Regions from separate parts of the Leifsonia sp. 10N434 genome, predicted to be linked through region 1. Evidence: predicted binding sites of a transcription regulator. Region 1 holds the regulator's gene; each other region holds the start of a gene.
What was found. Region 1 encodes HrcA, which represses chaperone genes, less so after heat shock. Its sites were predicted from a motif close to TTNGCACTCGNNNNNNNCGAGTGCNAA; they were not measured.

Region 1 (9,734 bases):
CCGGCGATGTCCGCCGCCGCGGCCGCGGCCGCGCCGAGCTCGCGCACGGTCGGGTTCGTCCCGCTCGCGCCGAGGTAGACCGACCCGCCGTCGCCGTTCTCGAAGGCCAGCACGTACAGGGCGGCGAGGTCGTCCACGTGCACGGTCGCCCAGTGCTGCGAGCCGTCACCGATGAGGCGGAGCGCCGGGGCGACCCCGTCTCCGCGCGGCGCGTCGACGATCTCGTTCGCGAGACCCCTGCCGTAGCCGTAGACGATCGACGGGACGACGACGGCCGTGCGGATGCCGCGAGCCGCCAGCACGCGCGCCTCGTTCGCACCGCGCCACGAGGTCAGGGCCGGGGGTGCCGACGGCGAGTCCTCGGTGATGTCCTCGTTCGAGCCGTAGGTCCAGATGCCGCCGGTGTGCACGAACGCCTTGCCGGTGCCCTCCAGCGCGCTGAGAACAGCGCCGATGAAGACCGGGTCGACATCCTTCGACGATGCCAGGTGGATCACTCCGTCGCTCTCGCGCGCCGCGCGCTCGACGAGCTCCACGTCCGTCGCGTCCCCGATCAGGGCGGTCGCGCCCGCGGCCTCGACCGCGGCGGCCTTCGTCTCGTCGCGCACCAGGGCGACGACGCTGTGGCCTTCGTCGATGAGGCGGGGGAGGACGGATGATCCGATGAAGCCGGTCGCGCCGGTGAGGAGGATGCTCATGCTTGCGTGCAACGCGACGGCGACGCATCCATTCCCGCACCGTGCCGCCGATGCCCGGGCGTAGGCTCGAAATCATGAAGAATCCCGCATCCATCGCCATCGTCAACGCCTACCTCGTCCCCGTCGCCGGGGACCCGATCGAGAACGGCACCGTGCTCGTCGAGAACGGCCGGATCACGGCGGTCGGCGCCGATGTCACGGTTCCGGACGGCGTCGAGACCGTCGATGCGAGCGGCAAGTGGGTTCTTCCCGGCTTCATCGAGTCGCACGGCCACGTCGGCATCCACGAAGAGGCCAACGGCCCCGCCGGTGACGACACGAACGAGATGACGGTGCCGAACACCGCCGCCGTGCGCGCGATCGACGCGATCAACATCGACGACGAGGGCTTCCGCGACGCGCTCTCCGGCGGCGTCACCTCGATCGTCGTCAAGCCGGGATCCGGCAACCCGATCGGCGGCCAGACCGTCGCGATCAAGTCGTGGGGCGGGCGCACGATCGACGAGCAGGTCATCCGCGAGGCCGTCAGCGTGAAGTCGGCCCTCGGTGAGAACCCGAAGCGCGTCTATGGAGCGAAGAACGTCACCCCCAGCACGCGCCTGGGCGTCGCGATGATCATCCGCCAGGCGTTCGTCGAGGCCCAGAACTACCGCGCCCAGCGCGACGAGGCGGAGAAGGACGGCAAGTCGTTCGCCCGCGACCTCGGCAAGGAGACGCTGGTTCGCGTACTCGACGGCGAGCTCGCCTGGGACCAGCACACGCACCGTCACGATGACATCGCGACGGCCATCCGGCTCGCCGACGAGTTCGGCTACCGTCTCGTCATCAACCACGGCACCGAGGGTCACAAGCTCGCCGACGTGCTCGCCGAGCGCGACATCCCGGTCATCTTCGGACCGATGTTCACGTCCCGTTCGAAGGTCGAGCTCAAGGATCGCGCGATCGCGAATCTCGGCAAGCTGGCCGCCGCGGGCGTGCGGGTGGCGATCACCACCGACCACCCCGTCGTGCCGATCAACTTCCTCGTGCACCAGGCGTCCCTCGCGGTCAAGGAGGGGCTGCCCCGCGACACCGCGATCGAAGCCCTGACGGTCAACCCCGCCTCCTTCCTGAAGCTGGACGAGCGCGTCGGCTCGCTGACGCCGGGACTGGACGGGGACATCGTCGTGTGGTCGGGCGACCCGCTCGACGTGAACTCGCGCGCCGAGCGCGTCTTCATCGAGGGCGCAGAGGTGTACCGCTGGGAGGGCGACCACGGCGTCGTCGTCGAGCGCTCCGAGCGGTTCGACACGGCCGTCTGACCCGTCGGCGGGTGCCGTCCGATCCGTCGACGGCGCCCGCTCGCCCGGCAGCCGATGCCGCCGCCGACGCCCGAATAGGGAAGCGGGCTCGGCTCGTGGGAGAATCGACCCACAATGTCACCACGAGCTCTGAAGGCCCTCGAGCCCGCCGCGACCGATCCGGCGTTCATCCGCAATTTCTGCATCATCGCCCACATCGACCACGGCAAGTCCACCCTGGCCGACCGGATGCTGCAGATCACCGGCGTCGTCGCCGAGCGCGACATGCGCGCGCAGTACCTGGACCGCATGGACATCGAGCGTGAGCGCGGCATCACGATCAAGAGCCAGGCCGTGCGCATGCCGTGGGCCGACGACTCCGGTCAGTCCTTCACGCTCAACATGATCGACACCCCAGGGCACGTCGACTTCACCTACGAAGTGTCGCGATCGCTGGCGGCGTGCGAGGGTGCGATCCTCCTCGTCGATGCTGCGCAGGGCATCGAGGCCCAGACGCTGGCCAACCTGTATCTCGCGCTCGAGAACGACCTCACGATCATCCCGGTGCTCAACAAGATCGATCTGCCGGCGGCCGATCCCGACAAGTACGCCGCCGAGCTCGCGAGCCTCATCGGCGGCCGTCCCGAAGACGTCCTCCGCGTCTCCGGGAAGACCGGCATGGGCGTGGATGCCCTGCTGGATCGTGTCGTCGAACTCATCCCGCAGCCGGTCGGCAAGAAGGATGCGCCGGCTCGCGCGATGATCTTCGACTCGGTCTACGACAGCTACCGCGGTGTCGTCACGTACGTCCGGATGATCGACGGCAAGCTCTCGCCGCGCGAGCGCATCCAGATGATGTCGACGAAGGCGACGCACGAGATCCTCGAGATCGGCGTGAGCTCCCCGGAGCCGACCCCGTCGAAGGGCCTCGGCGTCGGCGAGGTCGGATACCTCATTACGGGTGTGAAAGACGTGCGCCAGTCGAAGGTCGGTGACACGATCACGACCGCGTCGAAGCCGGCGACGGAGGCCCTCCCGGGCTACACGGAGCCCAAGCCGATGGTGTTCTCGGGTCTCTACCCGATCGATGGCAGCGACTATCCCGAACTGCGCGAGGCGCTCGACAAGCTCAAGCTGTCGGATGCCGCGCTCGTGTACGAGCCGGAGACCTCGGTCGCCCTCGGCTTCGGCTTCCGCTGCGGCTTCCTCGGACTCCTCCACCTCGAGATCGTCACCGAGCGCCTCGAACGGGAGTTCGGTCTCGACCTGATCACGACGGCCCCCAGCGTGATCTACGAGGTCACCACCGAGGACAAGAAGACCATCACGGTCACCAACCCGAGCGAGTTCCCCGGCGGCAAAATCGCCAAGGTCGAGGAGCCGATGGTGAAGGCCGCCATCCTCGCCCCCAAGGACTACGTCGGCGTCATCATGGAGCTGTGCCAGAGCCGCCGCGGCGCGCTCATGGGCATGGAGTACCTCGGCGAGGACCGCGTGGAGATCCGCTACACCATGCCGCTCGGCGAGATCGTGTTCGACTTCTTCGACCAGCTCAAGAGCCGCACCGCCGGCTACGCGTCGCTCGACTACGAGCCCGCCGGCGAGCAGGAGGCAGATCTGGTGAAGGTCGACATCCTGCTGCAGGGCGAGCAGGTCGACGCGTTCAGCGCGATCGTGCACCGCGACAAGGCCTACGCCTACGGCGTGCTGATGACCGGGCGGCTGCGCGAGCTCATCCCGCGCCAGCAGTTCGAGGTGCCGATCCAGGCCGCCATCGGCGCGCGGATCATCGCCCGCGAGAGCATCCGGGCCATGCGCAAGGACGTGCTCGCGAAGTGCTACGGCGGTGACATCACCCGCAAGCGCAAGCTCCTCGAGAAGCAGAAGGAGGGCAAGAAGCGCATGAAGATGGTGGGCCGGGTCGAGGTACCGCAGGAAGCCTTCATCGCCGCGCTCTCGGGCGACGTCGAGAAGAAGGACAAGAAGTAGGCACGCCATGCGACGCTCAACGTTCACCGATCAGCCCGTGACGTACGGCGCGGTGGGCGGCACGCAGGCTCCCGACCTGCTGTACTACCCGCCGAAGGGCTACCGCCCCCTTGAGCGCCAGGCGCGGCTCGGCAGCGGCGAGGAGCGCTTCGCCACGGCGGTCACCTCCCTCATGACGTGGGGCGTGCAACGGGGGAGCGGGATCAAGGTCACCGACGCCCACGAGGGGACCGGCGTGCAGTACGAAGGGGTGATCTTCAACCCGGACGGCTCGCCCGCCAAGCTCCAGGAGCACCGTCAGGCCGAGGCCGTGTTCGCGGATGACGGGTCGCCGTACATCGCCAACGGCATGACCGCCGTGCTCAAGATCCCCTTCGGTCCCATTCACGTCTCGGCGCCGATGCGCGTCGTCTACGTGATCGACGAGCCCAACCGCGCCGGCTTCGCCTACGGAACCCTGCACGGGCATCCGGAGAGCGGCGAGGAGGCGTTCATCGTCGAGCAGCGGGACGACGGGTCCGTCTGGTTCGTGCTGCGTGCGTTCTCGCGGCCGGCGAACGGCTTCTACCGTGCGTTCGGGCCCATCCTGCGGCTGGTGCAGCGTCACTACACGGCGAAGTACCTGCGCGCCCTCCTGCCCGTTCGGTCGGTCTGACCGTGCCGAGTGCTCTTCCGCTGGGCGATCCGGCGCCCGCCGACGGCCTGCTGCCCGCGTCGACCGCCGAGCGCGCCGCCGAACGCAACTTCGGCGTCTATCTGCACGTGCCGTTCTGCCGGGTGCGCTGCGGCTACTGCGACTTCAACACGTACACGGCGACCGAGCTCCGCGGAGTCGCGCAGAGCGACTACGCCGCGCATGCGATCAGCGAGGTCGCGTTCGCGGCCGGGGTGCTCGAGGCGACCGGCATCGCACCGCGTGCGGCGTCCACCGTCTTCTTCGGGGGCGGCACGCCGACGATGCTGCCGGCGACCGACCTGACGGCCATGCTCGCCTCCGTGCGCGACGCGTGGGGCCTCGCCGAGGGCGCCGAGGTGACGACCGAGGCCAATCCCGACTCCGTCGATGCCGCGTATCTCGAGCAGCTCGCGGCCGCCGGTTTCACGCGAGTCTCCTTCGGGATGCAGTCGGCTGTGCCTCATGTGCTCGCCACCCTCGAGCGCACCCACGACCCCGAGCGCGTTCCGCTCGTCGTCGAGTGGGCGCGTGCCGCCGGGCTCCAGGTGAGCCTCGACCTCATCTACGGCACGCCGGGGGAGTCGCTCGACGACTGGTCGCGGTCGCTCGAGAGCGCGATCGCCTGCCGTCCCGACCATCTGTCGGCCTACTCGCTGATCGTGGAGCCGGGCACCAAGCTCGCGCGCCAGATCAAATCGGGCGGCGTCGCGGAACCCGACGAGGACCTGCAGGCCGACATGTACGAACTGGCGGATGCTCGGCTCGCCGCCGCGGGCTACGGCTGGTACGAGGTCAGCAACTGGGCGACGGACGACGCCCACCGGTCTCGCCACAACCTCGCCTACTGGCAGGGACACGACTGGTGGGGCATCGGCCCTGGCGCGCACAGCCACGTCGGCGGCGTGCGCTGGTGGAACGTGAAGCATCCTGCGGCGTACGCCGGCCGGGTGCTCGCGGGCGAGTCGCCGGCCGCGGGCCGCGAGACGCTGGATGCCGAGACGCAGCGCGTCGAGCGCGTGCTGCTGCTGACGCGCATCCGGGACGGACTCTCGACCACCGAGCTCGACCAGCACGGCCGCACGGCCGTGGCCGGCCTGATCGCCGACGGCCTCGTGGACGCGAAAGCCGCCCTGCGCGGTGTCGTGGAACTGACACTGCGAGGGCGGCTGCTGGCCGATGCCGTTGTGCGGCGCCTGCTGGCCGACGACTGACCGGCAAAGCGGGCCGCGGCCGGCGGACCGGGCGCTTTCGCGACTAGCTGACGAACTTGATGGCGAGCGGGTAGGTGTAGAACTCGCCCTGGTTCGCCTTGACCGCCGCGATGATGCTGAAGACGATGTTGATCACCCAGGCGGCCGCCAGGATGAGGAACCCGATGAACACGATCGTCAGCAGCCAGCCGACGATGTAGGCGATGAAGATCGTGATCTGGAAGTTGAGCGCGGTCGCGGTGTGCGCCCGCACGAACGGTCCCTTGTCTTTCAGCACGAGGTAGCCGATCAGCGCCGGGATCCAGTTGAACAGGATGCCGCCGATGTGGACGAGCGTCGACCAGAGCTTCTCGTCGGACGGACTGAGCTGCTGCGGAGTACCGCCATACGGCGCTCCGGGAGGGGGCGGGGGCGTTGCGGACATCTTCACTCCTTGGGTGCGCCCGGACTGCGGGCGGGTCGGGACCACTGTCGCCACCAACTCTAGGACGATCGAGCCGAAACTGAGAAGAAGCCGGGAGGGCTGTCAGCCTCCCGGCTTCTTCTCGCGCCCGTCGCTGAGGCGGCGCCGACCTACTTGATGAACCGGAAGTTCACCGGATACCGGTACGTTCCCCCGCCGTTGACCTTGACGAAACCGAGGATCGAGAACACCAGGTTCACGACGTAGAGCACCCACGGGATCAGCAGGCCGAAGAGCAGCCAGCCGATGCCCGTGAACGACAGGATGGCGCCGACGATCTGGGAGGCGATCCAGACGATGATCCAGGTGATCTGCCAGTTGAGCGCTTCCTTCGCCTCCTGGTTGGTCAGCCGGCCGCGGTCTTTGAAGACGAGGAAGATGATCAGCGACGGCAGGATCCAGAGGATGCCGCCGAGGTGCGCGAAGGAGGCCCACTGCTTGTCTTGGGCCGGGTCGAGCGGGGCGGCCGGTGCGCCGTACGGCTGCTGCGGCTGCTGGGGCGGAACGCCGCCGTACGGCTGCTGCGGCTGCTGCGGCTGCTGGGGCGGAACCGATCCGTAGGGCTGCTGCGGCGGAACCGATCCGTAGGGCTGCTGGGGAGGAGGCGGCGGTACGGCGCCTGCGGGCGGAACGGGTTGCTGCGGCTGCTGCGGCGGAACCCCGCCCGCGGCCGGATCGCTCGGGGGTTGAGTCGGGTCGCTCATGATCGGTGCCTTTCGTTCGAGCTCGTTCGGATCGAACCGTCGGCCGGCCGGGCCTGCCGATCAGTGCGCGCCACGCAGTTGTGGGAGCGCATGCATACGGTACTGCTGTGAATCTCAGGCGTGCAATGAATGTGTCTGCGTGTCGGCACGATATGATTAGCACTCAAGAGAAGTGAGTGCTAACAGTTCGGACAGGAGGCGAGTCGTATGGTGTCCGAGCGCAGCCTCGAGGTTTTGCGTGTGATCGTGCAGGACTACGTCGCGTCTCGTGAACCGGTCGGCTCCAAGAGCATCGTGGAGCGGCACGCCTTCGGAGTCTCCGCCGCGACCATCCGCAACGACATGGCGGCGCTCGAAGAAGAAGAGCTGATCGTCGCGCCCCACACCTCATCCGGCCGGGTGCCGACGGACAAGGGCTACCGGCTGTTCGTCGACCATCTCGCCGAGATGCGTCCGCTCAGTCCCGCGCAGCGGCAGGCGATCGAGGTGTTCCTCGGGCAGTCCGTCGACCTCGACGACGTGCTCGCGCGCACCGTGCGCCTGCTCTCGCAGCTCACCAACCAGGTCGCGCTGGTGCAGTATCCGTCGGTCGCGCGCTCGCGCATCCGGCACATCGAGCTCGTCATGCTGGCGCCGCGACGGCTGCTCAGCGTGTTGATCACGGATTCCGGCGCGGTCGAGCAACGCGTCATCGAACTCGGGTCCGACCTGAGCGATGAAGACGTCGCGGAGATCCGGGGCGCCATCAACGGCGCGTCGGCCGGGCTGTCGCTGAACGACGCCGCACACCGGCTCAACGATCTGCCGGAGGCGCTCACCGAGCGCACCCGCGGCCTCGTCGCGCCCGTGGCGAGCGCACTGATCGACCAGATCGCCGCCAACCGCCAGGAGAAGCTGGTCATGGCCGGCGCTGCGAACCTCGTGCGCACCGAGCACGATTTCACCGGCAGCATCTTCCCGGTGCTGGAGGCGATCGAGGAGCAGGTCGTGCTGCTACGTCTGTTCGGCGAGATGGCCACCGATCAGCACGGCGTCGCCGTCAGCATCGGTCGCGAGAACGCCGCCTTCGGCCTGGCCGAGACCAGCGTGCTCTCCAGCGGTTACACCTCTTCCGGATCCGACATCGCCCGGCTGGGTGTGCTCGGACCGCTCCGCATGGATTACTCCAACAACATGGCGGCCGTTCGCGCGGTCGCCCGATACCTCTCCCGCCTGCTGGGCGAATAAGCACCGAACGAGAAGGAAAAGCCGTACGTGGCCGACCATTACGAAGTCCTGGGCGTTGAGCGCAACGCCACCCCCGACGAGATCAAGAAGGCGTACCGCCGCCTCGCGAGGGAACTCCACCCCGACGTCAACCCCAGCCCGGAGGCGTCCGAGCGATTCAAGCAGGTCACGCACGCGTACGACGTGCTGAGCGACCCGCAGCAGCGCCAGCAGTACGACCTCGGCCCGCAGCCCGGCTTCGGTGGCGGAGGCGGCGCGGACTTCGGCGGCTTCGGCGACATCTTCGAGACCTTCTTCGGCGGCGGCGGAACGTCGCGCGGCCCCAAGTCGCGCCGGGAGCGCGGTCAGGATGCGCTCCTGCGCGTCGAGGTCGACCTCGACGAGGTCATCTTCGGCACCCACCGCGACCTCGAGGTCGACACGGCTGTCGTCTGCGAGACCTGCAACGGGTCCTGCTGCCAGCCGGGCACGGCGCCGGTCACCTGCGACATCTGCCACGGCACCGGCAGCATCCAGCGCTCGGTCCGTTCGCTCCTCGGCAACGTCATGACCTCGAGCCCCTGCGGCACCTGCCGCGGGTACGGCACCGTCATCGCCACGCCGTGCGTCACCTGCCAGGGTCAGGGACGCGTGCGCGCCCGCCGTACCGTACCGGTGGACATCCCCGCCGGCGTCGACACCGGCCTGCGTCTGCAGATGCCGGGCAGCGGCGAGGCCGGTCCCGCCGGTGGCCCCAACGGAGACCTCTACCTCGAGATCAAGGTCAAGCACCACGACGTCTTCAGCCGCGACGGTGACGACCTGCTCTGCACCCTCGAGGTCGCGATGACGGATGCGATCCTCGGCACCACCGCGACGGTCAAGGCCCTCGACGGCGACATCAGCATGGACCTCAAGGCCGGCGTGCAGAGCGCGGATATCATCACGATCAAGGACCGCGGCATCACGCACCTGCGTGGCAGTGGGCGAGGCGACCTGCGGGTCGGCATCCAGGTGGTCACGCCGGTGAAGCTCGACCACAAGGAACGCGAACTCATCAAGCAGTTCGCCGCGGCCCACAAGCACACCGAGCCGACCCTGGCGCGATTCCAGCAGGGTCTCTTCGCGAAGCTGCGCGACCGGTTCCTCAACGTCTGATCCGGGGTCTGGTCCGTCATGAGCGCGCTGTACTTCCGTGAAGACCTGGAGTCGATCGACGTGGGCGCCCGGCTCTCGCTGACCGGCCCGGAGGCCAAGCACGCGGCGACGGTGAACCGCACGCGTCCCGGCCAGTCGGTGATGATCGGCAACGGCCGCGGACTGATCGCGACCGGGGAGGTTCTGGTGGCCACGTCCACCGAGCTGACGATCGAGGTCGAAACGGTTCAGCACGTCGCATCCCCGTCGCCTGCGGTGACGCTGGTTCAGGCCCTCGCCAAGGGCGACCGCGACGAGCTGGCGATCCAGGCGTCGACGGAGCTGGGTGTCGACCGGGTGGTTCCCTGGG
Region 2 (9,734 bases), on a different contig from region 1:
GACCACCACGATGTCGGCGGTGATCCGCTCGCCGTTGGAGACGACCACCTCGCGTGGCCCGTCGTCGTCCCCGCCGATGGCGACAACGGAGACGCCGTTGCGGAACTCCACGCCGTGATCGCGATGCAGCTGCTCGTAGACGCGCCCGAGCTCCGGACCGATCGCCGACGCGAGCGGCACCGCGGCGTGCCCGAGCACCGTCACGTCGTTGCCGTAACCGCGAGCGGCCGCCGCGACCTCCATGCCGATCCAGCCGGAGCCGACGATCACCACGCGTCGGCCGCCGACCGAGAGCGCCGACCGCAGCCACTCGCTCTCGTCGATCGTGCGCAGCACGTACACGGCGCCGTGGCCGGCGCCCGGCACGTCGAGGTGGCGCGGGCTGGCGCCGGTCGCGATCACCAGGCTGTCGAAGGTGAGCCGCGCTCCCCCGGAGACGAACAGCTCGTGCGCCGGGCCGTCGAACGACCCCGCCTCGGTCTTCGGCATGAACTCGATGTGGTGCTGCGCGTACCACTCGTCCGGATGCACGAACGCCTCCGAGCGGTCGGCCTCGCCCTTCAGGTACTCCTTCGACAGCGGCGGCCGGATGTACGGATGATGCGCCTCGGAGCCGAGCAGCAGGATCCTGCCCTCGTACCCGCCCTCGCGCAGCTCGGTGGCGGTCGTCGCTCCGGCGAGACCCGCGCCGGCGATGACGACGGTGGGTGTGGGCATGGCGTCCTCCTTGGTGGGCTTCGCAGCGTCTCCTCTCAGCATCCACCGTTCACACGGGCGCCGCCAGCACTGTGTACTCAGCGCACACCGACGACTCACAGCTTGGATTCAGCCGACGCGCAGATAATATTTCCATGAACGCTGGCCCTCGCATTCTCATCGTCGACGACGAGCCCAACATCCGCGACCTCCTCACCACCAGCCTCCGCTTCGCCGGGTTCGCCGTGCGTGCGGTCGGCAACGGTGCTCAAGCGATCTCCGCGGTCCTCGAAGAGGAACCCGACCTGATCATCCTCGACGTCATGCTGCCCGACATGAACGGCTTCGGCGTCACCAAGCGCCTCCGCGGCGCCGGGTACACCGCGCCCATCCTGTTCCTCACGGCCAAAGACGACACCGAAGACAAGATCACCGGTCTCACGGTCGGCGGCGACGACTACGTCACCAAGCCGTTCAGCCTCGACGAGATCGTCGCCCGCATCAAGGCCATCCTGCGCCGCACGATGCAGGCCGACGAAGACGCCGTGATCCGAGCCGGTGAGCTCACCATGGATCAGGACACCCACGAGGTGTTCGTCGGCGACACGGCCATCGAGCTGAGCCCGACCGAGTTCAAGCTGCTGCGCTACCTGATGCTCAACCCCAACCGGGTGCTCAGCAAGGCGCAGATCCTCGACCACGTCTGGGAGTACGACTTCAACGGCGACGCCGGCATCGTGGAGTCCTACATCTCGTACCTGCGCCGCAAGGTCGACGCGCACTCGAGCGAGCCGCTCATCCAGACCAAGCGCGGTTTCGGCTACATGCTGAAGGCCGCGAAAGTCTGAGCGCCCACACCATGGCCACAGCTTGCCTTCGTAAACTGGCGGCCTGATGCACGCACGCCTTCTCGATCGCTGGAACGCGATCTCTCTCCGCACCAAGATCACGGGCGTGACCGTGCTGATGCTGACGCTCGGGCTGCTCGTCACGGGCATCGGCACGATGGCGATGCTGAAGCCCGTGCTGCTCAATCAGCTGGATGCTCAGCTCGGGGCCGCCTCGCAGCCGAACAACCTCAACGCGTACCTCGGCAGCAGCACGTCCGACAGCGACAAGATCGCGTCGGACGGCAGCTCGTCGAACTACTTCGCGGCCCTGTACGACGCCGACGGCAAGCTGGTGCGCTCGAACTGGTCGAACATCCCGGAGTCGCGCCGCCCGGCGATCCCCGAGAAGCTCTCCCTGGCGACGGGTAAGAGCTGGAGCCAGCAGGGCGCGGCGAACCTGCCGAGCAACGACGGGCACACGCTCTACCGCGCGCTGACCCAGACGGTCACGCTCGTGTCGCCGGCCGGATCGCTCGGCACCGCGATCGTCGCGACCTCCACCGGACAGATCGACACCGTGATGGCGAGCTTCCTCGCGATCTTCCTCGGGTTCGGCGTGATCGTCGTGATCGTCGGCGCCGGCCTCACCCGGATGCTCGTGACCACCACCTTCGCGCCGCTGCGTGCCGTAGAGGAGACCGCCGCGTCCATCGCGGACGGCGACTTCAGCCAGCGCCTCGGCGGAGCCACGCCGAACACCGAGGTCGGCCGCCTCAACCGCTCCCTGAACACGATGCTGAACCGCATCGACCGCGCCTTCAACGACCGCGCCAAGACGATCGAGCAGATGCGCCGGTTCGTCGGCGACGCCAGCCACGAGCTGCGCACGCCCCTCGTCTCCGTGCGCGGCTACGCCGAGCTGTACCGGATGGGCGCGCTCCAGACGCCGGAGGACGTCGCGCAGGCGATGGACCGCATCGAGAAGGAGGCCATCCGCATGGGCGTCCTCGTCGAAGACCTGCTCGAGCTGGCCCGCCTCGACGAGACCAAGCCGCTCGACCTGCATCCGGTCGATCTCGTGCCGATCGCGCGCGACGCCGCGATGGATGCGATGGCCGGGTCACCGGGCCGCGTCGTCACCGTGCTCACCCCGGATGCCGTGCTCTCTCCGCGGGTCCCGCTCGACGAGCCCGGCCTCGACACCGTTCCGATGGCGGTCCCCGACGCGGGCAAGCCGTCCAACGCCACCGGACCCATCGCCTTCGCCGGCGCCACGCTCGCGCGGTTCCGCGGCCGGCGTCCGCGCCGGGCGAGCACGGGAGCGACCATGCAGGTCGAGACGGCCGAGCAGGTGCTCCTTCCCCAGGCTCCTGCCGCGGAGCCGGCGATCGTCATGGCGGAGGAGAACAAGATCCGCCAGGTCGTCACGAACCTCATGGGCAACGCGCTGCGCTTCACCGCCAACGACAGCCCCATCGAGATCGTGGTGCAGGTGAACCACCAGACCGATCGGGCGATCCTCGAGGTGCGCGACCACGGCGAGGGCATCCCGCCGCAGATCCGCGAGAAGATCTTCCAGCGCTTCTGGCGCGCCGACACGTCGCGCACGCGCGAGACGGGCGGCAGCGGCTTGGGGCTGGCGATCGTGTCGTCGATCATCGCCGCACACAACGGCACCGTGGAGGTCGTGGAGACCGAGGGCGGTGGGGCGACCTTCCGCATCTCGCTGCCGCTCGCCGAGTCGCCCTCCTCCCCGCAGCCGCTGACCGCGCCCGCCGCCTGACGCGTGCGGCGCGGCGGCCGCCCCGCGGCCGGGGCCGACCGACGGCCTGCTGCCGCCTCGCTGCCCGCTGCCGCCCCGCTACCACCCGCACAACTCCGGAATATCAGCCCGCAATGGCCCCACCTTCCGGATGAACGCGGAACCGACCGGCGTGTCACCTCAACCTTCCGGAGTTACGCACGAGGGCGTTCACAGCCGCACAGGGTGGCGCCCGCACAACTCCGGAACAACGGCCCGCAATCGCCCCACCTTCCGGATGAACGCGGAACCGACCGGCGTGTCACCTCCACCTTCCGGAGTTATGCAGACCGCAGGCTTCCCCGGCACGCAGCCCACAGCCTCCGGGCACAACGAAAGAGGGCGCCTCCCGAAGGAGACGCCCTCTCGCAGAGGTGCTGGGACTTAGAAGTCCATGCCACCGGTCGGGTCGCCGACCGGAGCCGGGTTCTTCTCCGGCTTGTCGGCGACGACGGCCTCGGTGGTGAGGAACAGTCCGGCGATCGACGCAGCGTTCTGCAGCGCCGAGCGGGTGACCTTCACCGGGTCGTTGATGCCCGAGGCGAGCATGTCCACGTACTCGCCGGTCGCGGCGTTGAGGCCGTGTCCGACCGGCAGGTTGCGGACCTTCTCGACCACGACGCCGGCCTCGAGGCCCGCGTTGATGGCGATCTGCTTGAGCGGAGCCTCGATGGCGACCTTGACGATGTTCGCACCGGTCGCCTCGTCGCCCGTGAGCTCGAGCTTCTCGAAAGCGGTCTTGCCGGCCTGGATGAGCGCGACGCCACCACCGGCGACGATGCCCTCTTCCACAGCGGCCTTGGCGTTGCGCACGGCGTCTTCGATGCGGTGCTTGCGCTCCTTGAGCTCGACCTCGGTCGCGGCGCCGGCCTTGATGACCGCAACACCGCCGGCGAGCTTCGCCAGGCGCTCCTGCAGCTTCTCACGGTCGTAGTCGCTGTCGGTGTTCTCGATCTCGTTGCGGATCTGGGCGACGCGGCCCGCGATCTGCTCGGGGTCTCCGCCGCCTTCGACGATGGTGGTCTCATCCTTGGTGATGGTGACCTTGCGGGCCGTACCGAGGAGGTCGAGGGTGACGTTCTCGAGCTTGAGTCCGACCTCCTCCGAGATGACCTGACCGCCGGTGAGGATGGCGATGTCCTGCAGCTGCGCCTTGCGGCGGTCGCCGAAGCCGGGAGCCTTGACGGCGACCGACTTGAAGATGCCGCGGATCTTGTTGACGATCAGCGTGGCCAGAGCCTCGCCGTCGACGTCCTCGGCGATGATCAGGAGCTGCTTGTTCGCCTGGATCACCTTGTCGACGATTGGCAGCAGGTCCTTGATGTTGGAGATCTTCTGGTTGGCGATCAGGACGTACGGGTCCTCGAAGACCGCTTCCTGGCGCTCCGGGTCGGTGACGAAGTACTGCGACAGGTAGCCCTTGTCGAAGCGCATGCCCTCGGTGAGCTCCAGCTCGGTGCCGAAGGTGTTCGACTCCTCGACGGTGACGACGCCCTCCTTGCCGACCTTGTCGATCGCCTCGGCGATGATCTCACCGATGACCGAGTCACCGGCCGAGATCGACGCGGTCGCGGCGATCTCTTCCTTGGTCTCGACCTCTTTCGCGTTGGCGATGAGCTCGGCGGTCACCGCGGCGACAGCCTTCTCGATGCCACGCTTGAGGGTGATCGGGTCGGCGCCGGCGGCCACGTTGCGGAGGCCCTCCTTGACGAGCGCCTGAGCGAGCACGGTAGCGGTGGTGGTTCCGTCGCCGGCGACGTCGTCGGTCTTCTTGGCGACCTCCTTGACGAGCTCCGCGCCGATCTTCTCGTACGGGTCGTCGAGCTCGATCTCCTTGGCGATGGAGACGCCGTCGTTCGTGATGGTGGGGGCGCCCCACTTCTTCTCGAGCACAACGTTGCGACCGCGCGGGCCGAGCGTCACCTTGACGGTGTCGGCCAGGATGTTCAGGCCGCGCTCGAGGCCGCGGCGCGCGTCCTCGTTGAAAGCAATGATCTTTGCCATGTTTGTTTCTCGTCCCTCCCGGACGTCTGCGAAAGATGCGAATGGTTAGCACTCGATCAGATGGAGTGCTAAAAGCGATTCTGGCACTCGGGGCTGTCGAGTGCAAGACGAGACGCCGCCGTTCGCAACGAGCGGAGCAACGAGCGGAGCAACGAGCGGAGCACCGAGCGGCGCACCGCGCACGAAGAAGCGCCGGCCACGTGGGCCGGCGCTCCTCCTGTATTGGTCTAGCTGCGTGCTACGCCGGACGAACCGACTCGGCCTGCGGGCCTTTCTGCCCACTACCGACTTCGAACACGACCTGCTGGCCCTCTTCAAGGACCTTGTAGCCGCTCATGTCGATTGCGGAGTAGTGGACGAAGACGTCCTGTCCCCCATCGTCGACGGTGATGAATCCGTAGCCCTTCTCAGCGTTGAACCACTTCACGGTTCCGTTCGCCATGCATTACTCCCATTGCTGTGTTTCGAAGCGACGGCCCATCACCGCGCGTTGAATCCAGATACTAATGCTTTCGATCCAAGTAATCACCAGCATTTTCACGAATGAGGCACGAAATGACGCGAATTCGTTCGAAGTTAAACACGCCTGAAACATCTGGTCCGCGAGCGGCCGGATGCGACGGGGATCAGCCCTTGTAATCGCTGCCGACGACGACGGTGAGGTCGGCGCCCGTCTCCGCGTAGTCCTGCGTCTGGCCGATCTTCGCACCGGGCAGGCTCTTGGCAGCGCCGAGGGCGGCCGCCTGGTTCTTGGGGTCGGAGTAGTAGACCATCGTCTGCGTCAGGTCCGTCTCGCTGGCGTTGGCGCGAGCGCCGACCTTCCAGCCGGCTTTGGCGAGGGCATCGCCGACGGAGTTGGCCAGCCCGGCGGTCGCCGTGCCGTTCAGCACGTTGACGGTGAGCTTGGGGTCGACGATGGGAGTGATGGTCGGCGTCGGTGTCGGCGTGCGCGTTGCCGTCGCCGACTTCGACGTCGAACCGATGGCGCCGTTGAAGGAGTTGCCGCTGTCAACAAGTGACAGACCGAAGACGCCGAGGCCGACGAGCACGACGGTGGCGAGAGCCGCCCAGCCGACGCCGATCCAGCCACGGCCGCGCGCGCGGGGCGCCCGGTGGGCGCCGACGCGGTGCAGGTCTTCTGGGATCGTGTCGAAACGGTCCTTCGGGTACTTCTCAGCCATCGTGTCGGGGGTCCTCAGTTGTCGGACGCGAGCGTCCTGGTGCTCCGGGCGGCGATGCGAGCTTCGCGCACGCGGTGCAGCCTTTTGATGAGCATCGGGTCGTGTTGCAGGGCGGCCGGCGAGTCGATCAACGCCCCAAGCAGCTGATAGTACCGTGCCGCGGAAAGACCGAACTCCTCGCGGATCGCCTGTTCCTTGGCGCCGGCGTGACGCCACCACTGCCGCTCGAAGGCGAGGATCGAGGCATCGCGTTCGCTCAGTCCCGTGTCCGGATGCGCGGAGCGAGCCTGGTCGTCTGCCGCGTTCGCCACCTCACGCCCTTCCGTCGCGTACCGAGCTACTGCCATGTCGAGCCGCCATTCGCGGTTCATCCTATTTGCGCGATTCTGTGTGTTGCCCCAAGCCCGCGGCACGTCGCCTGGAAATCCCGTGGCAGGTCAGGCGGCGAATCAGGGAACAGGGACGACCCCGCCGCCGTTTAGTGTTGTGTCTGACGAAAGGACCCCGCCATGAACTACGACGTCACCAAGAGCAACGATGAGTGGCGCGAGGAGCTCAGCCCCGAGCAGTACGCGGTGCTCCGCGAGGCCGCGACGGAGCGTCCCTGGACCGGCGAGCTGCTCGACGAGAGCCGCGCCGGCCTCTACACCTGTGCCGCCTGCAACGCCGAGCTCTTCAAGTCCGGAACCAAGTTCGACTCCGGATGCGGCTGGCCGAGCTTCTACGAGTCGGTGCGGCCCGAGGCCGTGCAGCTCATCGAGGACCGCAGCCTGGGCATGGTCCGCACCGAGGTCCGCTGCGCCGCCTGCGGCTCGCACCTCGGCCACGTCTTCGACGACGGCTTCGGCACCCCGACGGGCGACCGCTACTGCATGAACTCGATCTCGCTCAACTTCAGCCCGGCCGAGTGACCGTGGTCTCCCTCGTCGACGCCGTCTCGTCGCGGCGCTCCTATTCGCGCGTCACCGAAGCCGCCCCGTCGCACGAGGAGCTGCTCCCCCTGGTAGCAGCCGCGGGACGCGTCGCCGATCACAGCTCGATGCACCCGTGGCGCATCATCGAACTCCGCGGCGACGCCCGTAAGCGCCTCGGCGCGGCGTTCGTCAAGGACGCCCACGCGAACGGTTCCGACGCGGAGAAGCTCGCCTCCAAGCCGCTCCGCTCGTCTCTGCTGCTCGCCGTGGTCGCGGTGCGCACGAAGAGCGAGAAGGTGCCCGGCTGGGAGCAGGACGCGGTGGCCTCGGGCGTCGCGCACATCCTGAGCCTGTTGCTGCACGATGCGGGCTGGGGCGTGATCTGGCGCACCGGTCACCACACCCGCTCGAAGGCGGTGCACGCGATGCACGGCCTGAAGAAGAACGAGCGGCTGCTGGGCTGGCTCTACGTCGGCGGCATCCCGGACGGCTCGAAGGAAGGCTTCCGCAAGTCGATCGACCCGGAGCGGTACCTCACGACCCTCTCCTAGGGCCACGCTCGGAGGGCCACGCTCGGAGGGCCACGGCGGCTTACGCCTCAGTAGACGCGACAGGCCGCTTCCACCGGATGCTGGCGACCGCGACCGCGACGAGGGCCAGCAGTGTTCCCGCGACCGTCGACCAGGCCACCGGATGCGCGTCCGCCGGCGCAACCACGTCGAGCAGCAGCGCCGCCAGCAGCTGACCGGCCACCGTGGCGAGGCCGAGCACCAGCACTCCGGTCACGCGCACCAGGAGCGCCGAGCCCCCGATGAAGATGCAGCCGATCGCGCCGCCGAGATAGAGCCAGGGTGCGGTCGGCAGCGAGGTCGGCCATCCCACGAGCGCCGAGTGCACCACCATGAGCACGAGCAGCACGGCGGTCCCGACGAGGAAGTTGAGGAACGTCGCGGTCAGCGCGCTTCCGGAGGAGACACGCACGCGCCCGTTGACCGCCTGCTGCCAGCCGAGGCCGAGCCCCGCGATCAGCGGCAGCACGAGCATCCAGAGCGGGACCGAGCCGCTCAGCTGCGCCGAGACGGCCCAGGTGACGGCGACCAGGGCGAGGACGGCGCCGACCACCCTCGAAGCGGTGAGCAGGCGCTTGCCGCCGGGGCCGAGACCGATCCGGTCGAAGACGAGGCCGCTGACCGTCTGCCCGGCGACGATCGCCACCGTGAAGAGGGCCACGCCGAGCACGGCGGCCGTCAGTCCCTGCGAGAGCACCAGGAACGCACCGGCCGCGCCGCCGCAGACGTACCACCAGCGCAGTTCGCCGTCGCGGAGGGCTGTGCGCACGCGCCCCAGCCCGCGCCGGCCGGCCGGAGCGAACGCCAGCGCGATCACCAGGATGACCAGGCCGGAGCCGAAGGAGATCAGCGCGGCCGTGAAGCCGTCGCCGAGCTGCCGGCCGAGCTCGCCGTTGATGCGGGACTGCACCGCGACCAGGGCGCCGCAGAGCACCAGGGCGACGATCGCGACCCAGACGGGAAGATGGGGCTTGGGCGGCGTGTTCACCACCCAAGCCTACGGGCCGCGGTCAGGGGGCCGGTGCCTCGCCATCGGTCGGCTCCGGCTGGGGCAGCCAGTCGATGTTCTCCTCGGGTGCCACGAGCTTCTCCTCGCTCAGGTCGTGGTCGTCGTCGGTCTCGGAGGGCTTCTTGTCGGTCATGCGCCTCAGCGTACGCTCACGCCGGCGGCGCGTCGGCGAGCAACGCGAGCGGCGACTCGACGGCGTCGGCGACCTCGCGCAGCATCCCGGCCGCGACACCGCCGTCGGTGACGCGGTGGTCGAAGACAAGGGACAGCTGGGCGATCCGGCGCGGCACGACAGCGCCGTCGACGACCCACGGACGCTCGATCATCCGGCCGATCCCGAGGATGGCGACCTCCGGGTGGTTGATGATCGCGGCGCTGCCGTCGACGCCGAGGCTCCCGTAGTTGTTGATCGTGAACGTGGAGCCGGTGAGCTCGGCCGGGGCGAGCGATCCCTCCCGTGCCTGCCGGGTGAGGCGGTCGAAGGCGGCGTCGAGCTCGCGGATGGTCATCCGGTCTGCGCGGCGCACCACCGGAACGACCAGCCCGCGTGGCGAGTCGACGGCGAACCCGAGGTTGACGCCCTCGAAGGTCTCGAGCCCGTCGCCGGATGCGGTCACCCGGCCGGCGAGTTCTGGGCGCCTGGCGAGCGCGGCCAGCGTGAAGCGGGCGACGAACGACAGCAGCGACGGCGTGCGGTCCCCCAGCCGGATGCGCTTGCGCGCGTCCCACA
Region 3 (9,734 bases), on a different contig from region 1:
GCCCCGGCACCACGCGCGCGCCGAGCTTCGCGACGCCCGAGTGCGCGACGGGAGGGCCCGACTGCTCCGCCGAGGCGAGGTGCCCGGCCGCCGGATCCGGATCGGTGCCGCCCGCGGCGAGGAGCCGAAGGAAGTGCGACTTGCCCGACCCGTTCGACCCGAGCACGGCCACCCGCTCGCCGAACCAGATCTCCGCACTGAATGCGCGCATCAGCCCGGTGAGTTCCAGATCGAAGCACTCGACGACGCGACGACCCGTCCGCGAACCGGTGAGGCGCATCGTCACCTCCTGCTCGCGCGGGCGCAGCTGCGGAGGACCGGCCTCCTCGAACTTCGCCAGTCGCGTCTGAGCGGCGCGGTACGCAGGTGCGACATCACTGTTGTACTTCGCCTTCTCCCACAGCCGCAGCACGAGGGCCTTCAGCTTCGCGTGCTCCTCGTCCCAGCGCCGGCGCAGCTCCTCGAGCCTGGCCATCCGGTCGTCGCGCGCCTGGTGGTAGCCGGCGAAGCCGCCGCCGTGGGTCCAGGTGGTGTTGCCGGCCGCGCCGAGTTCGAGTGTCACGATCCGGTCGGCGGCGTTCGCCAGCAGTTCCCGGTCGTGCGAGACCAGCAGCACGGTCTTCTGGGTCGCACGCAGCTGTTCCTCGAGCCAGCGCTTGGCCGGCACATCCAGATAGTTGTCCGGCTCGTCGAGCAGCAGCACCTGCTCCGGCCCTCGCAGCAACGCCTCGAGCACGAGACGCTTCTGCTCGCCTCCCGACAGCGACCGGAGGCCCCGGTACTGGGCGCGCTCGAACGGGATGCCGAGGGCGGCCATCGTGCAGTGGTCCCAGACGACCTCCTGCTCGTAGCCGCCCGCATCCGCGTAGTCGGCAAGGGCCGACGCGTAGCGGAGCTGGGTGTCGGTCTCGTCGCGCTCGATGATGGCCTCCTCGGCCGCAGTCAGCGCCTCCGCCGCCGCGCGCACGGCGCGCGGCGCGACCGACACGAGGAGGTCGCGCACCGTACGGTCGTCGCGCACATGCCCGACGAACTGGTCCATCACCCCGAGGCCGCCGTCGATCCCGATGCTGCCGGTGTCGGCCTTCAGCTCGCCCCGGATGATGCGCAGCAGCGTCGACTTGCCCGCCCCGTTCGCGCCGATGAGCGCCGATACGCTGCCCTCCCCCACGCGGAACGAGACGTCGTCGAGCAGCGGACGGCCGTCGGCGAGTGAATAGCCGATTCCGGCGACGTCGATGTATCCCACGGGAGTGCTTTCATTCGGTGCGAGCCCTGGTGCGGGGCGCCCGCGTCGAACGAGCCTTCCAGAATAGACGACCGCGCTCGTCCCGTCGACCCGCGGTCGCCCCGTCCGCAATTCCGGAACTCTCGCTCGACACCCCGTCGATTAACGCACAACTCCGGAAGCTCGCCGCGGTGAGGCGGGATCTTCCGGAGTTGTGGAGGTCAGACGGGTCAGCGAGGTGAGACCAGGGTCAGCGGCGGTAGTTCGGCGCCTCGACCACCATCTGGATGTCGTGCGGGTGCGACTCCTTGAGTCCGGCCGCCGTGATGCGCACGAACTTGCCGCGTTCCTTGAGCTCGGCGATGGTGCGCGCCCCCACGTAGAACATCGACTGCCGCAGGCCGCCGATCAGCTGGTAGGCGACGGCCGACAGCGGTCCGCGATACGGCACCTGTCCCTCGATGCCCTCGGCGATGAGCTGCTCGTCGCTGGGCACATCCGCCTGGAAGTAGCGGTCGCGCGAGTACGAGGTCTTCTTGCCGCGCGTCTGCAGAGCGCCCAGCGATCCCATGCCGCGGTAGTTCTTGAACTGCTTGCCGTTGACGAACACCAGGTCGCCGGGCGACTCGGCCGTTCCGGCGAGCAGCGAGCCGAGCATCACGGTGTCCGCGCCGGCGACGAGCGCCTTGGCGATGTCACCGGAGTACTGCAGACCGCCGTCGGCGATGAGCGGCACACCGGCCGCACGGGCGGCGAGCGACGCCTCGTAGACGGCCGTGACCTGGGGGACGCCCACGCCCGCGACGACGCGCGTGGTGCAGATCGAGCCCGGTCCGACGCCGACCTTGATCGCGTCGGCGCCGGCGTCGATCAGAGCCTGTGCCCCGGCGCGGGTTGCCACGTTGCCGCCGATGATGTCGACGTGCGCCGCGCGCGGCTCCGCCTTCAGCCGGCGGATGATGTCGAGCACTCCGGCGCTGTCGCCGTTGGCCGTGTCGACGACGATCACGTCGACGCCCGCGTCGACGAGCGCCATCGCGCGCTCCCACGCGTCGCCGAAGAAGCCGATCGCCGCGCCCACCCGCAGGCGGCCCTCGTCGTCCTTGGTGGCGTTGGGGTACTTCTCGCTCTTGTCGAAGTCCTTGACCGTGATGAGACCGCTGAGCTTGCCGTCGGCGTCGACGAGCGGGAGCTTCTCGATCTTGTGCTGGGCGAAGATCGCCACAGCGGAGTCGGGGTCGATGCCGACCGGCGCGGTGATCAGCGGCTGCCGGGTCATGACATCGCGCACATACGTGGTCGTGCGCTCGAACGGCGAGACGAAGCGCATGTCGCGGTTGGTGATGATGCCGACGAGGGTTCCATCGCCCTCGACCACCGGCAGGCCGCTCACGCGGAACTGACCGCAGAGCTGGTCGACCTCTTCGACGGTGGCGTCGGGGGTGGTGGTGACGGGGTTGGTGATCATGCCCGACTCGGACCGCTTGACCTTGTCGACGTGCGCCGCCTGGTCTTCGATCGAGAGGTTGCGATGCAGGATGCCGATGCCGCCGTTGCGCGCCATGGCGATCGCCATGCGCGACTCGGTCACCGTGTCCATCGCGCTCGACAACAGCGGGGACGCCACCGTGATGCGCTTGGTGAGCCGGGAGGACGTGTCCGCCTCGCTCGGGATGACGTCGGTGTGCCCGGGCAGGAGCATCACGTCGTCGTAGGTCAATCCGATGAAGCCGAACGGATCCGTCTGATCCATTTCACCCCTTAGAGCGTCGCGAGGAATGGGAGAATCCGCCCGCCACCAGCGCCACGGATACTCAATGCTAACGGCAGAACCCTGAGCGTTATTCCACGGTCGCGACGTCGAGGGCGGCGGTCCTGCGGTTCGAGCGCGCGGACGCGACGAGGTCGATCGCCAGGATGAGGAGCGCGAGCCAGACGATGCTGAACCCGACCCAGCGCTCGGGCGGCATCGCCTCGTGGAGCACCACCACGCCGACCAGGAACTGGATGAACGGGGCGAAGTACTGGATGAAGCCCATGTAGACCAGCGGGAGCCGGCGCGACGCCGCGGCGAAGAAGAGCAGCGGCACAGCGGTGATCACTCCCGCGCCCGCCATCGCGACGGTGTGCCAGACGCTGATCGTGCCGATCGTGATGCCGACGGTCGCCCCGACGACGACGAGCTGGACGATCGCGACCGGGGTGAGCCACAGCGTCTCGAGCGTGAGCCCGGACACCGCGTCGACCGACGGCCCGACGCGCTTCTTGATGAGGCCGTAGAGGCCGAACGAGAACGCGAGGATGAGAGCGATCCACGGGATGGAGCCGTACCCGACCGCCAGCACGACCACCGCGATGATGCTGATGCCCACCGCGACCCACTGGGCGACGCGCAGCTTCTCGCGCTGCACGATCACTCCGAGAAAGACCGTGACGATCGGGTTGATGAAGTAACCGAGGGCCGCCTCGACCACGTGGCCGGAGACCGTCGCGAGCACATACGTCTGCCAGTTCACGTAGATGAGGGCGCCGGCCACCCCCATGGTGAAGACGACGCGCTTGTTGGTGAGGAGCGTGGCGAAGGCCCGCCACTTGCGCGTGACGGTGAGCAGGATGGCGCAGAAGACGAGCGAGAAGAGAACGCGCCACGCCACGATCTCGAAGGCGCTGGCCGGCACCAGCGAGAGGAAGTAGATGGGCAGGATGCCCCACAGCACGTACGCCGAGATCGCATAGATCAGCCCGGATCGGCGATGCTCCGTCAACGGCTTGGCGACGGCGACGGCGACGGCTGGTTCTGTTTCGCTCGAGGACACCTGGTGATTCTACGCACAGACGACGAAGGCCCGGATGCCTGAGCATCCGGGCCTTCAGAGCCGATCGTCAGCGGACGATGACGGCCAGAACGTCGCGAGCCGAGAGGACGAGGTAGTCCTCTCCACCGAACTTGACCTCGGTTCCGCCGTACTTGGAGTAGATGACCTTGTCGCCGACGGCGACGTCGAGCGGAACGCGGTTGCCGTTGTCGTCGATACGGCCGGGGCCCACCGCCACGACCTCGCCCTCCTGGGGCTTCTCCTTGGCGGTGTCGGGGATGACAAGACCCGAAGCAGTGGTCTGCTCAGCCTCGACCTGCTTGATAACGATGCGATCCTCGAGCGGCTTGATGGAGACCGACACGGTTGACCTCTTTCTTGAACTAACACTGACGTGAAGACTGGAGTTAGCACACTCGCACGGAGAGTGCTAACACGAGTTTAGAGGGTTCATTAGCAGTCACGCAACGTGAGTGCCAAGAGGGTAGCGTGAAGCCATGGAACGGTCTGAGCTGGTCGAGCTGCTGTCGCCCGAGGGGCTGCGGCTGCTCGACTCCCTCCCCCCGTACCACTCGAAATCGGATGTGCTCGCTCTGGTCACCGAGCTGCGCAAGGCCGGGCATCCGCCGGGGCTCGTGGCGGCCGTGCTCACGCAGTCCAAGCTGCGCACGAAAGCCGCCGCCAAGTTCGGTCCCTTCGCCGACCGGATGCTCTTCACCGAGGCCGGCCTCGAGCAGGCGACGCGGCTTCCCGTCGCCGCCCGGCATGCCGGGCGCTTCGCGGCCGCCGGGCTCACCCGGGTCGCCGACCTCGGCTGCGGGATCGGCGGCGACGCCATGTCGCTCGCCGCGCTCGACCTCGAGGTGACCGCCGTCGAGGCCGACGAGGTCACCGCGGCCATCGCGAGCTACAACCTCGCCCCGTTCGACAACGCCACCGTCGAGCACGGGCTGGCCGAAGACGCAGACCTGCACGGGATCGACGGCGTCTTCCTCGATCCCGCCCGCCGCACCGCCGGCCACGGGCAGACCGCGCGACTCACCGACCCCGACGACTACTCCCCGTCGCTCGGCTTCGCCTTCGAGCTCGGAACCGGCCGGTCCGTCGGCGTGAAGCTCGGCCCCGGACTCGACCGCGACCTCATCCCGACGGGCGCCGAGGCGCAGTGGGTGTCGGTCGACGGCCAGCTGGTCGAGATGGGCCTCTGGTTCGGCGCGCTCGCCCGGTCGGGCATCCGTCGCGCCGCCCTCGTGCTGCACGGCGACGAGGCCAGCGAGCTGACGGCGCCGTCCGACAGCGAAGACGTCGAGGCCGGCCCGCTCGGCGGTTATCTCTACGAGCCCGACGGCGCCGTCATCCGGGCCCGTCTCATCGGCGACCTCGCGCGCTCGCTGAACGCCCGGATGCTCTCCGACGGCATCGCCTACTTCACGTCCGACGACGCCACCTCCACACCGTTCGCCACGGGGTTCCGCGTGATCGAGACCCTCCCCTTCCAGGAGAAGGAGCTCAAGCGGGCGCTCCGGCAGCGCGGCATCGGCACCCTCGAGATCAAGAAGCGCGGGGTGGATGTCGACCCCGCCGCCCTGCGCAAGCGCCTGTCGCTGAGCGGATCGGGCTCTGCCACCGTGGTGCTCACGCGCGTCGCGGGGCGGCACACCGCGCTCCTGGTGGAGCGGCTGCCCGCCTGAGCGGCCCCCGGACACGCAGAACGGCCGGCCGACGCTGTGCGCCGACCGGCCGTTCGTGCCTCTGGTGAGGCCGGGCTCAGTACGTGTAGCTGCCGCGGTAGGTCGAGAACGCGATCAGGGCGATGATGATAACCGCCCACTCGACGATCGCGATCGCGATCCCCACGAAACCGGTGATGATGCCGGTGAGCCAGAATCCCTTCGCCGCCGGCTCCTTCTTGCGGCCGATGAATCCGAGGATCACGGCCGCAACGCCGAACGGGAACCCGAGGCCGTACACCCAGGCGAGCACGACGCTCAGGATGCCGCCGACCATCGACAGGATGCTCAGCACGGGCGACTTCGCCTGAGGGGCGTACGGCTGCGCGTAGCCAGGCGCCGGCTGCCCGTAGGCGGCCTGGCCGTACGGCTGCTGCGGCTGCTGCCCGTAGGCGGGAGCGCCGGGCTGGCCGGGCTGGCCGGGCTGACCGTACGGCTGCTGGGGCTGCTGGCCGTAGGCCGGCTGTCCGTATGCGGGCTGACCGTACGGCGCCTGCTGACCGTAGCCCGGAGCGGGCGGGGCCGGCGGGACCGGCGGTGCGGCCGGAGCGGGTGCGCCCTCGACCGGGGCGGGAGCGGCAGCAGCGGCTGCCGCGTCGGAGACGGGAGGCGTGGGGGGAACCGCGCCGGTGGTGTCGTCCGTCGGGGCGGGCGGAACTGCGCCGTTTCCGGCTGCGGGGTCCGTCGGCTCCGCGGGCACGTTCGGGTCGGTCATGAGGCCAATCTCCTTCGAATTCTGAGAGGTTCCTGTATCGCAGCCATAGTGGCAGGCGCCCTCAGAGGTGTCAACGAGACCCGCGCGAGCGCTGTCATCCCAGGGTATTCCGGCCGGGCCGGTCTGGTCAGGCCGGGAGCCGTATTCGGCACCGTGGTACCACACGGTTCAGACCGCGGGACCGCGGGACGGCGGGACAGCTGGCGGCGCCCTGCGCGCATCCGACCGGAGCCCATCCGACCGGACCGCATCCGCTCAGCGCGCGACCTGGATCTCCGTGACCGGCAGCGTCGAATCGGCCGAGAAGCCGAGCGTGCTCGGCTCGTGCCCGGCCCGGATGAGCTGCGCGGCCAGCGCCGCGATCATCGCACCGTTGTCGGTGCAGAGCGAGAGCGCCGGGATGCGCAGCGCGACTCCGGCCGCCTCGGTGCGCTCGACCGCGACCTCCCGGATGCGTGCATTGGCGACCACTCCGCCACCGAGCAGCAGGCGCGGCACGTCGTAGTCGCGACAGGCGGCGAGCGCCTTCGTGAGCAGCACGTCGACGACCGCCTCGCGGAAGCTCGCCGCGACATCGGCGACCGGCACCGGCTCGCCCGCATCCTGCCGCTGCTCCACCCAGCGGGCGACGGCCGTCTTGAGGCCGGAGAACGAGAAGTCGTATCGGTGCGCGTCCAGGTCTTTCGGCTTGGTGAGCCCACGCGGAAAACGGATGGCGCGCGGATCGCCGCCCGCGGCGACCCGGTCGATCTGCGGTCCGCCCGGGTAGGGCAGCCCCAGCACGCGGGCGACCTTGTCGAAGGCCTCACCGGCGGCGTCGTCGATCGTCTCGCCGAGCAGTTCCACATCGGAGACCAGGTCGCGCACGAGCAGCAGCGAGGTGTGCCCGCCCGAGACGAGCAGGGCGATCGTCGGGAGCTCGACCGGATGCCCCGGCCCGCCGTGCGCGTCGAGCAGGTCGGCCCCGACGTGTCCGACGAGGTGGTTGACGGCGTAAATGGGCTTGCCGAGCGACACCGCGAGCGCCTTCGCCGCCCCGACGCCCACCATCAGGGCGCCGGACAGGCCCGGACCGCTCGTCACCGCCACCGCGTCGATGTCGGCCAGCTCGATGCCCGCGTCCGCCACGGCGGTGCGGAGCGTCGGCGTGAGCGCCTCGAGGTGCGCACGGGCCGCCACCTCGGGAACGACGCCACCGTAGCGGGCGTGCTCCTCCATCGACGAGGCGATGGTGTTGGCGAGCAAGGTGTCTCCCCGCACGATCCCGATCCCGGTCTCGTCGCAGGAGGTCTCGATGCCGAGCACCAGCGGATTCTCGCGGTTCATGCGACGGTCGTCTCCGGGGTCGGGACGATGAGGCGCATCACGATCGCGTCCACGTCGTCGGGCTGGTAGTAGCGCGGTCGCACCCCGATCTCCTCGAAGCCGAGCGCCCGGTAGAGCGTCTGGGCCGCCGGATTGTCGGCGCGCACCTCGAGGAACACCTCACGGGCGCCGCGTTTGCGCGCCTCGCCGATCAGGGCCAGCATCAGCGCGCGGCCGAGGCCGTGGCGCCGAGCGGCGGGAGCGACGGCGATGGTCTGGATGTCTCCTTCGGCGGCTCCCGCAGGCGACAGCAGGCCCGCGTACCCGTCGATGCGCTCCGGATGCTCGGGCTCGAAGGCCACCAGGTAGTAGGTGTGCTCGCTGCGGACCTCGGACAGCATCGAGTGCTCCGACCAGGCGTCGGTCGTGAACGTCGAGCGCTCGAGCTCCATGATCGCCGGGACGTCGTCGGGCGTCGCGCGGCGCAGCTGCCAGGCGGTCACGCGCTCACCCGCTTGGGGCCGCTCGAGAGCGTGACATCCGGCGAGCGCAGGTAGAGCGGCTCGTCGGCGGCGAAGGGCCGGCCGTTGGAGTACAGCAGTTCGGCGAGCATCCCGAGCGAGCCGGCCGACACGATGCGCGCATCGACGCGGGCGGGGTCCGGTTGGGTGGGGTCGGTCTCGGGAAGCCGGTCGGGGCGGCTCAGGCCGGGGCCGTCGGAGCGGATCGGCAGACCCGCGTCGTCCACGCCGGTGTAGGTCGACCAGTACAGCTCGCGGCGTCGGGCGTCGGTCACGACGAGCAGAGGACCCTCGTGTCCGGCCGCGTACCGTTCGAACGCCACGGCGTCGTGGCTGACCACCGGGACGAGCGGCTTGCCAGCGCCGAAAGCGAACGCCTTGGCCGCGGCGATGCCGACGCGCAGGCCGGTGAACGGGCCGGGACCCATCCCGGCGACCACGCCGGAGAGCGCCGCGACGGCTACGCCGGATTCCCGCAGCACCGCCTCGATCAGTTCGCCGACGACCTCGGCGTGCCGCATCGTGTCGGGTTCCGTGCGCTCGGCGAGCATCCCGCCGTCCCGATCGACGACGGCGACACTCGTTCCTGCGGAGGTGTCGATCGCGAGAAGCATGATTCCAGCCTAGGCGAGCGGCGGCGACTGCCAGCGCGGGCCGTATCCGGTGATGACGACGCGGCGCGGCTCGTCGGCGTCGAGTTCGTCGTCGGGGTCGGGATCCTCGGTGGGATCGTCGTCGTCGGCCGCGGGCGGCATCTCGGCGCCGGGAGCGCCGTGCGCTCCGGTCGGACGGACGATGTCGACCTCCAGCCACGACTCGGCGACGCCGTCGAGCATCCCGCTGCCCCATTCGACGACGACGATCGACCGGGCGAAGTCGATGTCGAGGTCGTCGAGCTCGAGCGCGCTGCTCAGCCGGTAGGCGTCGACGTGCACCAGCGGCGCTCCCCCGACCAGGCTCGGATGCGTGCGCGCCAGCACGAACGTCGGGCTCGTCACCGGTCCGCGAACCTCGAGACCCTCGCCGATCCCGCGGGTCAGTGTCGTCTTGCCCGCCCCCAGCGGACCGCTGAGCACGATCAGGTCTCCCGCCCGCAACACGCCGGCGAGCTCGATGCCGAGCACGTGCATCCCGTCGGCGGTGGGTACGACGCGCTCGACGGGCGGCTGCAGCGTGCCCGTCATCGCCGCCCCACGTAGGTGCGGCGCACGCGGGCGCCGATCCTGGTCACGATCTCGTAGTTGATCGTGCCGGCCGCCTCCGCCCAGTCGTCGGCCGACGGCACACCGGTCGCCGGATCGCCGAACAGCACGACCTCGTCGCCGACCTGCACATCGTGATCGCCGACATCGACGACAAACTGGTCCATCGCGACGCGTCCGGCGATCCGGAAGGTCTCGCCCGCGATCGACACCGATG

Region 2: a site for HrcA is predicted at 5,377-5,403, ahead of groL (chaperonin GroEL). Genes of this name have one in related genera too.
Region 3: a site for HrcA is predicted at 4,498-4,524, ahead of groES (co-chaperone GroES). Genes of this name have one in related genera too.

Annotation. Positions count from the first base shown of each region.
Region 1 is NZ_JBFTHV010000002.1:361,839-371,572, reverse strand. Features, by position in the region: gene AC1DB1_RS07450 (NAD-dependent epimerase/dehydratase family protein) at 1-698, opposite strand, end outside; gene AC1DB1_RS07445 (amidohydrolase) at 773-1,999, shown strand; gene lepA (translation elongation factor 4) at 2,114-3,967, shown strand; gene AC1DB1_RS07435 (DUF1990 family protein) at 3,975-4,622, shown strand; gene hemW (radical SAM family heme chaperone HemW) at 4,625-5,854, shown strand; gene AC1DB1_RS07425 (DUF4870 domain-containing protein) at 5,898-6,278, opposite strand; gene AC1DB1_RS07420 (DUF4870 domain-containing protein) at 6,428-7,021, opposite strand; gene hrcA (heat-inducible transcriptional repressor HrcA) at 7,229-8,248, shown strand; gene dnaJ (molecular chaperone DnaJ) at 8,276-9,385, shown strand; gene AC1DB1_RS07405 (16S rRNA (uracil(1498)-N(3))-methyltransferase) at 9,404-9,734, shown strand, end outside.
Region 2 is NZ_JBFTHV010000004.1:361,439-371,172, forward strand. Features, by position in the region: gene AC1DB1_RS13045 (NAD(P)/FAD-dependent oxidoreductase) at 1-717, opposite strand, end outside; gene AC1DB1_RS13050 (response regulator transcription factor) at 852-1,544, shown strand; gene AC1DB1_RS13055 (sensor histidine kinase) at 1,591-3,309, shown strand; gene groL (chaperonin GroEL) at 3,712-5,331, opposite strand; gene AC1DB1_RS13065 (cold-shock protein) at 5,570-5,773, opposite strand; gene AC1DB1_RS13070 (LytR C-terminal domain-containing protein) at 5,958-6,512, opposite strand; gene AC1DB1_RS13075 (DUF3263 domain-containing protein) at 6,527-6,883, opposite strand; gene msrB (peptide-methionine (R)-S-oxide reductase MsrB) at 7,022-7,423, shown strand; gene AC1DB1_RS13085 (nitroreductase family protein) at 7,426-7,977, shown strand; gene AC1DB1_RS13090 (DMT family transporter) at 8,018-8,983, opposite strand; gene AC1DB1_RS13095 (hypothetical protein) at 9,006-9,137, opposite strand; gene AC1DB1_RS13100 (dihydrolipoamide acetyltransferase family protein) at 9,154-9,734, opposite strand, start outside.
Region 3 is NZ_JBFTHV010000007.1:134,770-144,503, forward strand. Features, by position in the region: gene AC1DB1_RS16910 (ABC-F family ATP-binding cassette domain-containing protein) at 1-1,249, opposite strand, end outside; gene guaB (IMP dehydrogenase) at 1,479-2,981, opposite strand; gene rarD (EamA family transporter RarD) at 3,070-4,044, opposite strand; gene groES (co-chaperone GroES) at 4,112-4,408, opposite strand; gene AC1DB1_RS16930 (THUMP-like domain-containing protein) at 4,542-5,735, shown strand; gene AC1DB1_RS16935 (DUF4190 domain-containing protein) at 5,812-6,489, opposite strand; gene tsaD (tRNA (adenosine(37)-N6)-threonylcarbamoyltransferase complex transferase subunit TsaD) at 6,745-7,815, opposite strand; gene rimI (ribosomal protein S18-alanine N-acetyltransferase) at 7,812-8,246, opposite strand; gene tsaB (tRNA (adenosine(37)-N6)-threonylcarbamoyltransferase complex dimerization subunit type 1 TsaB) at 8,294-8,929, opposite strand; gene tsaE (tRNA (adenosine(37)-N6)-threonylcarbamoyltransferase complex ATPase subunit type 1 TsaE) at 8,939-9,499, opposite strand; gene alr (alanine racemase) at 9,496-9,734, opposite strand, start outside.